Regions from separate parts of the Cupriavidus sp. 09_S30 genome, predicted to be linked through region 1. Evidence: predicted binding sites of a transcription regulator. Region 1 holds the regulator's gene; the other holds the start of a gene.
What was found. Region 1 encodes HrcA, which represses chaperone genes, less so after heat shock. Its sites were predicted from a motif close to TTAGCACTCNNNNNNNNNGAGTGCTAA; they were not measured.

Region 1 (5,777 bases):
TGCAGTTGCGCCGCCGGCTCGTTATGCAGCCTGCGGCGTTCCGCCTCGGCACGCCGCCGAGCCTGACTCTCTTCGGTTTCGGCATAAAGCGTCTGCGCCACCGGCGCCGATCCGCGCGCGGCTGCGATACCTTTCACCACCACTTCCCAGCGCTGGGCGTGCGCCTCCAGTACCACCGTGTCGCCGGGCCGGACTTCGCGCGAGTTCTTGCACGCCTGGCCGTTGACCTGCACCCGCCCGCGTTCGACCGCCTCGGCGGCGAGCGAGCGGGTTTTGAAGAAGCGCGCGCACCAAAGCCATTTGTCGATGCGCAGCCGGGCATCCGGCTCGAAGCTCACGTTCATGCCGCCGCTCCCCGGGTCTGGGCACGCGTGCGCAGCGCCTCCAGTTCGTGCGGATGCGGGGCGCGCAGTGGCCAGCCCTGCAGGTGCTGCAGGCCGATCTCGGCCATGCCGGTCAGCCAGGCCGGCGCATCGTTCAGGCAGGGAATGAAGTGGAAGGCATTGCCGCCCGCGACGCGAAATTCCGACTGCCCCTCCATGGCGATTTCCTCCAGCGTCTCGATACAGTCCGCCGGAAAACCCGGACAGAACACGTCGACCCGGCCCGCGCCCACCTTGCCCAGCTCGCGCAGCGTCGGCGCCGTATAGGGCTGCAGCCACTCCGCCCGGCCGAAGCGGGACTGGAAGGTGACCTGGTACTGCCCCGGCTGCAGTCCCAGCGCCTCGCCCAGCAGGCGGCCGGTCTTGAGACATTCACAGTGGTAGGGGTCGCCCAGTTCCAGCATGCGCCGCGGCAGTCCGTGGAAGGACAGGATCAGCTTGTCGCCGCGCGCGAAATCCGGCGTGCCGTGCTGGGCCCAGTAGGCGCCGACCTGCTGGTGCAGCGCGCCGATATAGGCCGGATGGTCGTGGAAATGCTTGACCAGGCGCAGCTCCGGCTGGTTGCGCCACTGCGCCAGCACGCGGAATACCTCGTCGAAGGCGGTCGCGGTGGTGCTGGCCGAGTACTGCGGATACATCGGCAGCACCAGCAGGCGCTCGGTACCCTGGCGCCGCAGCGCCTCCATCACCGAAGCGATCGACGGATTGCCGTAGCGCATCGCGCAGGCCACGGTCACCTCGTGCCCGTGCTGGTTCAGCAACAATTGCAGCCCGTGGGCCTGGCGCTCGCTGTGCACCAGCAGGGGCGAGCCGGTCATGTGCGCCTCGCGCAGCCAGATCGATTCGTATTTCATGGCCGAGGCGCGCGAACGCAGCGGCAGGATCGCGCCGTACAGGATCGGCAGCCAGGCCATGCGCGGGATTTCCACCACGCGCGGATCGGACAAGAACTCTTTGAGGTAGCGCCCCACCGCCTTGGGCGTGGGGGCATCCGGCGTGCCCAGGTTGATCAGCAGGATCGCGGTGCGCGGCGGCTGGCCGTGCTGGTAGGCCGGTTCTGGCGAAAATGTCATCTCATTTCCGGTATGGCGCGCCGGCGCGCGCCGTGTGCTGGCGGACGGGCCGCGGCAGCGCCGCGGGCCCGCGCGGGAAGGTCGTCAAGTGTGGCTGAGCGCGCTGGACAAGAGCCGCGCGGTGATGTCGACGATGGGAATCACGCGGTCATAGGCCATCCGGGTCGGGCCGATCACGCCCAGCGTGCCGACGATCTGGCCGTCGACCCCATAGGGCGCCGTGATCACCGCCATGTCCTCCAGCGGCACCAGCCGGCTCTCGCCGCCGATGAAGATCTGCACGCCCTCGGCATGGCTCGACACGTCGAGCAGCTGCAGCAGGCTGGTCTTGTGCTCGAACACGTCGAACAGCCGGCGCAGCTTGTCCATGCTGGAAGACAGGTCCTCCACTTCCAGCAGCTTGCGCTCGCCCGAGATGAAGACCTGCTCGTCCTCCTCGGCCATGGCGTCGCTGCCGGCCTCCACCGCCGCCTGCATCAGTTGCGACATATCCAGCCGCAGCGCCTGCAGCTCGCCACGGAGGTGGTCGCGCACGGCGTCGAAGCTCATGCCGGCGTAGTGGGAGTTGAAGAAGTTGGCGGCCTCGACCAGCTGGGCCGGCGTATAGGGCAGCTCGGTCTGGATGATGCGGTTCTGCACGTCGCCCTCGGGGGTGACGATGATCAGCAGGATGCGCTTGGCCGACAAGCGCATGAATTCCACCTGCCGGAAGGCCTGGGCACGGCGCGGCGTCATCACCACGCCGGCGAAATGCGACAGGTTGGACAGCGTGCGCGCCGCACTGGTCAGGATCCGCTGGGGCGCGAGCGGCTGGCCGCTGAGCTGGTCGTGGATCAGCTCGGCCAGCTCGCTCCGGTCCGGCGCGCCCTCGGGCGCGTTGGTGGTCAGGATGGAATCGACGAACAGACGATAGCCGCGCGGCGTCGGCACCCGGCCGGCCGAGGTGTGCGGACTGGAAATGAAGCCCATTTCCTCCAGATCGGACATCACATTGCGAATGGTCGCCGGTGACAGGTCCAGCCCCGAATACTTCGACAGGGTCCGCGAGCCGACCGGCTGCCCTTCGGCGATGTAGCGCTCGATCAGGGTCTTGAGCAGCGTTTTCGAACGTTCATCCATAATGCCCCGATTTTACGCAACTTTTACCCGATGGGGCGGACGGCGCAACAGGCCGCCGCAGTGGCGCCCCCGCCATGCTGACAACGGTCATGGCGGTATGGTCTAATCCGGGCATGTCCGCACACCCCAAGTCCGGCGCCGCCCGCGCCCCATTTCACACCGTCGCCCTGGTCGGCCGCTACTCCACGGCCGGCATCGAGGCGAGGCTCGAGGAACTGGCCTCCTGCATCCTGAAGAACGGCCAGGATGTGGTGTTCGAGCGCGATACCGCGCTCGCGACCGGGCTGACTGGCTACCCCGCCCTGGCGCCCGAGGAAATCGGCCGCCATGCCGATGTGGCCGTGGTGCTGGGCGGGGACGGCACCCTGCTGGGCATCGCCCGCCAGCTGGCCGGGCACGACGTGCCGCTGATCGGGGTCAACCACGGTCGTCTCGGTTTCATGACCGACATCCCCCTGGAAGACGTGCAGTCGGTGCTGCCGGACATGCTGGCCGGCCGGTTCGAGGCCGAGACCCGCATGCTGCTGGAGTCGCGCGTGGTGCGTGACGACGAGCAGATCTTCTCGGCGCTGGCCTTCAACGACGTGGTGGTCAACCGCTCCGGCATCTCGGGCATGGTCGAGCTGGCGGTCTCGGTGGACGGCTACTTTATGTACAACCAGCGTTCGGACGGCCTGATCGTGTCGACGCCGACCGGCTCGACCGCCTACGCGCTGTCGTCGGGCGGCCCGATCCTGCACCCCACGCTGTCCGGCCTGGTGCTGGTGCCGATCGCCCCGCACGCGCTGTCCAACCGGCCCATCGTGCTGCCGCACGATGCCGAGGTCACCATCGAAGTGGCCACGGCGCGCGACGCCAGCGTCAATTTCGACATGCAGTCGCTGACCTCCCTGCTGCCGGGAGACCGCATCGTCGTGCGCCGCTCGGACAAGACCATCAAGCTGCTGCACCCGGTGGGCTACAACTATTACGCCACGCTGCGCAAGAAGCTTCACTGGCACGAGTACCCGTCCGAAGACAACCGCCTCTGATCCGCCACCCAAGATGCTGCGCAGCCTGTCCATCCGCGACTTCGTCATCGTCGACACGCTCGACCTCGACTTTTCCGCCGGCTTCACCGTCTTCACCGGCGAGACCGGCGCCGGCAAGTCGATCCTGATCGACGCCCTGGCGCTGGTGCTGGGCGAGCGGGCCGACGCCGGCGTGGTGCGCGAGGGCGCCTCGCGCGCCAGCGTCAGCGCCACCTTCTCCACCCACTCCGCGCTGGATGCCTGGCTGGCTGAACGCGAACTGGCCGGCGACGGCGATGAACGCGGCAGCGTGCTGCTGCGCCGCACGGTGGATGCGGGCGGCCGCGGCAAGGCCTTTATCAACGGCGCGGCGGCCACGCTGGCGCAGCTGCGTGAGGTCGGCGACCTGCTGGTCGACATCCATGGCCAGCACGCCCACCAGCTGCTGCTGCGCCCGGACGCCCAGCGCCTGCTGCTCGACGCCCATGCCGGGCTGACGGCGCAGGCCGCGGCGGTGGCCGAGGCCTGGCGCACCTGGCGCGCCTGCGTGCGCCAGCGCGAAGCGGTCGAGCAGCAATCGCGCGAGATGCAGCTCGAACGCGAGCGCCTGGAATGGCAGGTCGGCGAGCTGGAGAAGCTCGCGCCCCAGCCGGGCGAATGGGACGAGATCCAGTCCGAATACAACCGCCTGTCGCACGCCGCCGGCCTGATCGATGGCGGCCGTGCCGCGCTAGACGCGCTGTCCGAGACCGACGGCTCGGTGCTGTCCGGCCTGAACGCCGTGGTGCAGCGGCTGCGCCAGCTGGCCGACATCGACCCGGCCTTGCGTGACGTGCTGGCGGCGCTGGAGCCGGCCCAGGTGCAGGCCGAGGAAGCCGCCCACTCTCTGAATCGCTACGTCGACCGCCTGGAGCTGGATCCCGAGCGGCTGCAGGCGGTGGAAGAGCGCATGCAGGCGCTGCACACCACCGCGCGCAAGTACCGCCTGCCGCCCGAGCAGCTGCCCGACGAACTGCTGGCGCGCCGGCAGCAGCTCGACGACCTGCAGGCCGCCCAGGACCTGAACAAGGTGACGGCGCGCGAGGCGGCCGCGCGCGCCGCCTACCTCACCATTGCGCGCCACCTGAGCGCGGCGCGCAAAGCCGCTGCCGAAGCGCTGTCGAGCGCCGTCACCGAGGCCATGCAGGGCCTGTCGATGGCCGGCGGCAGTTTCGCGGTGGCGCTGCACTCGCTCGAGGAAGGCCTCAGCCACGGCCTGGAACAGATCGAGTTCCTGGTCGCCGGCCATGCCGGCGTCAGCCCGCGTGCGCTCGCCAAGGTGGCCTCGGGCGGCGAGCTGGCCCGCATCAGCCTGGCCATCTCCGTCATCACCAGTGAAGCCGCGCCGACCCCGACGCTGATCTTCGACGAAGTCGATGCCGGCATCGGCGGCGCGGTCGCCGAAGTGGTGGGCCGCCGCCTGCAGGAGCTGGGGCGCAGCCGCCAGGTCCTGTGCGTGACCCACCTGCCCCAGGTCGCCGCCCAGGCCGGCAGCCATCTGCTGGTCAGCAAGGAAACCGTGGCCGGCGCCGACGGCGCGGTGACACGCTCGCGTATCCGCGTGCTGGACGCGGCCGGCCGCGTCGTGGAAACCGCCCGCATGCTGGGCGGCGCCACCGTGACGGCCACCACGCTGCAGCATGCCGAAGAGATGCTGGCCCAAGGCGCCCGCGACACCACGGCCGGCGCCAAGGAAAGCCGTCGGCCGCGACGCGTCGCCGGCTGAGGCTGCCGACGCCTGCACCTACCCCCCTTTCAGGAGATCCGATCCATGTCCACTCGCAAGCTGGCGCGCCCGCTGCTCGCCGGCGCCCTGGGCTTGGCCCTGGCGCTGGCTCTGGGCGCCCTGACGGGCTGCCAGGCCCAGTCGCAGCCCGCCCCCCCGCCGCCTGGGGGCATCAGCGCCGACCGTGCGGTCGGCGACATCATGGTGCGCTTCCGCGCACCCGCCGTGAATGATTCGATCGAGGCCGGCCGCTTGCTGGCCGCCATCCCGGGCCCCATGCGCTTTGTGGTCAAGCGCCCGATGTCGGGCGGCGTATGGCTGGTCACGGCCATCACGGACAAGCCCGATGCCACGCTGAACCAGGCTGTCGGCATCCTGCGCGAAGTGCCGCGGATCGAGGTGGCCGAGCCTGACCGCCTGCTGAAGC
Region 2 (5,777 bases), 960 kb from region 1:
GCACGCGCGCGCGCCGGGTGGCGGGGCTGGAGCGTGCGGCCGGCTGGCTGCTGGCGGTGCTGGCGCTGCAACTGGCCACTGGCCTGTCCAATATCGTGCTGGACTGGCCGCTGGTCGCCGCGGTGGCGCATAACGGCGGGGCGGCGGTGCTTCTGCTGCTTCTGGTCCGACTCAATTACAATATAGGGCTCGCGACCCGGCCTGCCGGTGCCGCCACCGGCGCCGCGACCGCCGCGCGCGCGACATGAAGGACAAAAACCCCCCCGTGGCCACAGCTACCCAACCCCATCCAATCAGCCGCATGCGCCACATGGCGCGCCAGTATGCGGCACTCACCAAGCCGCGCGTGACACAACTGGCCGTGTTCTGCGCCATCATCGGCATGTTCCTGGCCACGCCCGGCATGGTGCCCTGGCCGGTGCTGCTGGGCGGCGCGGCCGGCATCTGGCTGCTGGCGGGGGCCGCCTTCGCCATCAACTGCCTGGTGGAGCAGAAGATCGACGCCCTGATGCGGCGCACGGCCTGGCGCCCCTCGGCCACCGGCGAGATCAGCACGACGCAGACCCTGGTGTTCTCCGCCGTGCTCGGTGGCGCAGGCATGTGGCTGCTGCACGTCTTCACCAATGACCTGACCATGTGGCTGACGGTTGCCACCTTCGTCGGCTATGCGGTGATCTACACCATCCTGCTGAAGCCGGCCACGCCGCAGAATATCGTGATCGGCGGGCTTTCCGGCGCCATGCCGCCGGCCATCGGCTGGGCCGCGGTCGCCGGCACGGTGCCCGCCGAGGCCTGGTTCCTGGTGCTGATCATCTTCACCTGGACGCCGCCCCACTTCTGGGCGCTGGCGCTGTATCGCCGCGCCGACTACGCCAAGTCCGGCCTGCCGATGCTGCCGATCACCCACGGCGAACGCTTCACGCTGCTCAATATCCTGCTGTACACGCTGGTGATGATCGCGGCCACGCTGCTGCCGTTCATCTATGGCATGAGCGGACTGATCTACCTGGTGGCGGCGCTGGCGCTGGGAGGCGGCTTCCTGTCCTACTCGTGGCGGCTGTACTGCAATTACTCGGACGAACTCGCCCAGCGCACCTTCCGTTTCTCGATCCTCTACCTGTCGCTGCTGTTCGCCGTGCTGCTGGTGGATCACTATTTCAAGTTCGTGCTGCCGCTCTGATAGCACAGTGTCCAGACGCGACAATTTGTCGCGTCTGGACGCGTCCCCGCGCGAATGCGCGATACTCGCAGGTGTGAGGGACCGCTCCGGGAGGCGCATGACGCACCCGATTGCTCCGCAGCGGTCTGCCCCGATTCATCCGACCACACGCGCCATGTTCAAGCCTCGCCCCTTCCCGCTCCCCTCCCTGTTCGGCAATCTGCGCCGCCATGCCGTGCTCGCGCTGCTGGCGCTGATGCTGGCCGCTTGCGGCCAGTCCAGCCCTAAGTTCGACAACATCGACATCACGGGGGGCAGCGAATTCGGCAAGGACTTCAGCCTGGTCGATCACCACGGCAAGGTGCGCACGCTGGCGGACTTCAAGGGCAAGGCCGTGGTGATGTTCTTCGGCTACACCCACTGTCCCGATGTGTGCCCCACCACGATGGCCGAACTGAAGGCCGTGATGGAGTCCCTCGGCCCGGATGCCGATCGCGTGCAGGTGCTGTTCGTGACCGTCGACCCGGAGCGTGATACCCAGCAACTGCTGGCGCAGTACGTACCGGCCTTCGATCCCCGTTTCCTGGGCATGCGCCCGGCCGACCAGGCTGCGCTGCAGAAGGTCACCAAGGACTTCAAGGTCTATTACGCCAAGGTGCCGGGTACCTCGCCGAACAACTACACGATGGACCACTCGGCGGGCAGCTACGTGTTCGACCCGCAGGGGCGCTTGCGCTTGTTTATCCGCCACGGCCAGGGCCCCGCCCCGATCGCGCACGACCTCAAGCTGCTGCTGTCCTGACGCCGGCGCCGCGGCAGGGAAAAAGGACAGAGGAAAAAAGAAAGGGCCGGTCATCGACCGGCCCTTCGCACTCGTGGCGGCTGCCCGCGCTGGCGCGGGCGGGGATCAGGCGAATGCCTGCAGCGCGCCCTTCATCTTCTTCATCGCCGCTACTTCGATCTGGCGGATGCGCTCGGCGGACACGCCGAATTCGGCGGCCAGCTCATGCAGCGTCGCGCCGCCAGAGCCGTCGTCGTTCACCTGCAGCCAGCGGGCTTCGATGATGCGGCGGCTGCGCTCGTCGAGCTTGGCCAGCGCCTCTTCGAGTCCTTCCACCTGCAGGCGGTCATGGCGCTTGGCCTCCATCACGCGGGTAGGCTCGTTGTGGTTGTCGGCCAGGTAAGCGATCGGCGCGAACTCCTCTTCGCCATCGTCGACTTGCCCTTCCAGTGCGAGATCGCCACCCGACAGGCGGGTTTCCATCTCCATCACTTCCTCGGGCTTGACGTTGAGCTCGCGCGCAACCGCCTCGACCTGCTCCGGCGTGAAGGTGTTGTGGGCTTCCTGCTTATGGCTGCGCAGGTTGAAGAACAGCTTGCGCTGGGCCTTGGTGGTCGCCACCTTGACCATGCGCCAGTTCTTCAGCACGTACTCGTGGATCTCGGCCTTGATCCAGTGGATGGCGTAGGACACCAGGCGCACGCCCTGTTCGGGATCGAAGCGCTTGACCGCCTTCATCAGGCCGATATTGCCTTCCTGGATCAGGTCGGCGTGCGGCAGGCCGTAGCCCAGGTACTGGCGCGCTACGGACACGACCAGGCGCAGGTGAGACATCACCAGCCGGCGTGCGGCGGCGACGGAATCATGATCGCGCAATTCGCGCGCGAGATGCTGCTCCTCTTCCGGGGAGAGCATCGGGATACGGTGGACAGCCTGGATATAGCTGTCGAGATTGCCCAGGTTGCCAGGGACGGCCAGCGCAAGGCTCGCGCCGCGCTGCGGCATGGCGGGCAGGCGGGTGTTTTGGATCGGATCGGCAGACAGGACTGCGTTCACTAATGGGCTCCTTTCGCATCCGGCAGGCGGGCTGCCGGGGGTGCGGCTCCAGGAGGGACCGCACTGCATTGCAACAGATATTAGCACTCAAGCTGATTGGCTGCTAATTCGACGTGCAATGAGGGTAAATAGTTCCAGACGATTGAGTTTAAAAATTCGATAGCGATCTGGCTATGTGTTTAATCGTGCACCTCGCGCAAGGCGCGGCGCGCGCACGCCTAGCATTAGAGCAGGTCCGGGCCCTGCGGTTCTGTGCGCCAGGACAACATTCCGGGGCGGGCCGTCTACACTACGGAAGAGCCACTTCGCCGTCGTGCGCCCCCCCATTTCCCCAGGAGGATCTATGTCTGTGATCGAACACCTGCTCAATCCCCATGTGCGGGATCTGGGCGATTTCACCGTGCGCCGCGTGCTGCCGGCGGCGGCGGCCCAGACCGTCGGGCCCTTTATTTTCCTGGACCACATGGGCCCGGTGGCGATGCCGCCGGGCAAGGGCGCGGACGTGCGTCCGCACCCGCATATCGGGCTGGCCACGGTGACCTACCTGTTCGAGGGCGAATTTGTGCATCGCGACAGCCTGGGCAATGAGCAGGTGATACGCCCGGGTGACGTCAACTGGATGACAGCAGGCAGCGGCATCGTCCATTCCGAGCGCTCGCCGCAGTCTGAGCGGCAGGCCGGTCCGCACCTGCATGGCATCCAGACCTGGGTGGCGCTGCCCAAGGCGCATGAGAACGCGGAGCCGTCTTTCCACCACTTTTCCGCCGCCAGCCTGCCGCATCTGAAGCTGCCGGGCGTGCACATGACGGTGATCGCGGGGGACGCGTTCGGTACCGTGTCGCCGGTGCATGTGTTCAGCCGCACACTGTATGTGGCCGTCGACATGGAAGCCGGCGCGACGCTGGAGATCCCTCCGGAGCATGTGGAGCGTGGCGTCTATGCCGTGGACGGCGGCGTGGAGGTCGACGGCGAGCCGATCCCGGCCGAGCACCTGGCGACGCTGCTGCCGGATGAAACGGTCACGCTTTCGGCCATCGCGCCGGCGCGCGTGATGCTGCTGGGCGGCGATCCGCTCGACGGGCGGCGCTTCATCTACTGGAACTTCGTGGCGAGCAGCAAGGAGGCCATCGAGGCGGCCGCCCAGCGCTGGGAGGACAACCACTTCCCTGCGGTGCCCGGCGAGACCGAGCGCATTCCGCTGCCGGCGCGCCGGCCGTCCTGACACAGGGACCGGCCGCACGGCGGCACGGCAGCAGGGCCTCAGGGCAGGGTCAGAGCGGGCTGGCCCAATTGACGTGTGCGCCCTCGCGCAGGCAGGCGCCGATGGCCTCGACCTGGGCTGCGATCGGCGCCGGCACCGGCGTGGTGCCATCCAGCACGGCGCGGATCCAGTCCGCGGTCTGCTCCACGCTCGTACCCGCAGGCAGGTCCGGCACCTCGCCGATCGAGCCGGCGGCGGCTTCGACCAGCGTGCGCTGGTGCCCATCGTGCAGCCAATCGATGCGCCCGCCGCGGCGGGCGTCCGCCACCACCTCGCCTTCGGTGCCGCGCGCAAGCAGCACATTGGCCGGCTCCTGGGAGAAGAAATCGGTCAGCGTTTCGCGGTACTCCGGGTGGGTGTAGCTGTACAGGCGCAGCGCCTCGGCCGGGCTGTGCCCGCCCACCGGCTGCAGCAGCTTGACAACGGTGTGCGCTGAATTGCGCAGGCCGATCATGTCGCGCTTGTCCAGCAGCCGCGCCAGCGCCGGCGACAGCACGTCGATCGGCAGCACGGCGAGCGGCGCGCCCGGACCGCGCAGCCGCGCCGTTGCGTCCTGCGCGCTGGCGCACAGCGGCACGCCCAGCGCCTCGAACAGGGCGAGGCTGGTGATGCGGCCGGCGAATTGCCGGATGCCGTGCACCAGCACCGGCGTGCCGGCGCGTGCCAGCAGCATGGCCAGCAGCGGCACCAGGTTGGGCTGCTTGCGCGCGCCGTTGTAGCTGGGCACCACCACCACGGGCGTATCGGGCGGCGCGGCCAGCGGCGCGCAGTGCGCATGGGCGGCCTCCAGCATGCCGCCCAGTTCGTGGGGCGTCTCGCCCTTGATGCGGTAGGCCATCAGGATGGCACCCAACTCGATATCGGAGACTCTTCCGGCGAGCATGGCGTCGAACAGGGTACGGACGTCATCGCGCGGCAGCGCGCGGGCGCCCTGGGCGCCGCGCCCGATCTCCTTGATGTACTTCGCGGCGGGGAACGGCGTATCGGGGCTGGGGGGGCTGGCGGGGGTGGCAGGCTGGGTCATGATGCGGCGCAGGAGGAGGGTTTGCGCTTCATGATAGCGGAGCACGCGCCGCAGTGCGGCGTGAAAACGCCGCCAGGCAGGCCGGGCGGCGTTGTGTTGCTGGCAGGGCGGCGCGTGCAGCGCCCGCCCGCCTGCCGTGGGGGGATTACTCCCTCAGCGTGACCGTGCGGAAGTCCGGGTTGCCGGTGATTTCCGCCTCGGTGAACGGCATCTTCGTCCAGCGTTTGGCGGCGTATTCCTTCGTGTAGTCGCCGTTGTGCGCGGAGGCGGGGTCGTCGGAGAGCGAGAAGGTCAGGAAGGTATGGGTCTCGACCTTGCCGTCGGCGAAGCTGACGATCTGCATATAGCTGTTGCCGTTCGGATCGCCGTCCATGCTGTAGCCGCCCTGCTGGATGCGGTTCTCCGAGCATGCGATGGTGAAGTAGCCCGGGCCGCCGCAGCCGCCGAACAGCCGTACCTTCTGGCCTCCGCGCGTGGCGAACAAGGTGTCGCCGCG

Region 2: the regulator HrcA is predicted to act here: its motif matches at 3,077-3,103, upstream of rpoH (RNA polymerase sigma factor RpoH).

The regions. Positions count from the first base shown of each region.
Region 1 is NZ_JBXOWI010000001.1:2,508,395-2,514,171, forward strand. Features, by position in the region: gene AC1Z3O_RS11785 (RNA-binding S4 domain-containing protein) at 1-344, opposite strand, end outside; gene hemH (ferrochelatase) at 341-1,456, opposite strand; gene hrcA (heat-inducible transcriptional repressor HrcA) at 1,541-2,575, opposite strand; gene AC1Z3O_RS11800 (NAD kinase) at 2,665-3,606, shown strand; gene recN (DNA repair protein RecN) at 3,620-5,350, shown strand; gene AC1Z3O_RS11810 (hypothetical protein) at 5,396-5,777, shown strand, end outside.
Region 2 is NZ_JBXOWI010000001.1:3,473,005-3,478,781, reverse strand. Features, by position in the region: gene AC1Z3O_RS16265 (COX15/CtaA family protein) at 1-248, shown strand, start outside; gene AC1Z3O_RS16260 (heme o synthase) at 245-1,180, shown strand; gene AC1Z3O_RS16255 (SCO family protein) at 1,335-1,961, shown strand; gene rpoH (RNA polymerase sigma factor RpoH) at 2,067-2,945, opposite strand; gene AC1Z3O_RS16245 (pirin family protein) at 3,340-4,218, shown strand; gene ybiB (DNA-binding protein YbiB) at 4,268-5,281, opposite strand; gene AC1Z3O_RS16235 (penicillin acylase family protein) at 5,427-5,777, opposite strand, start outside.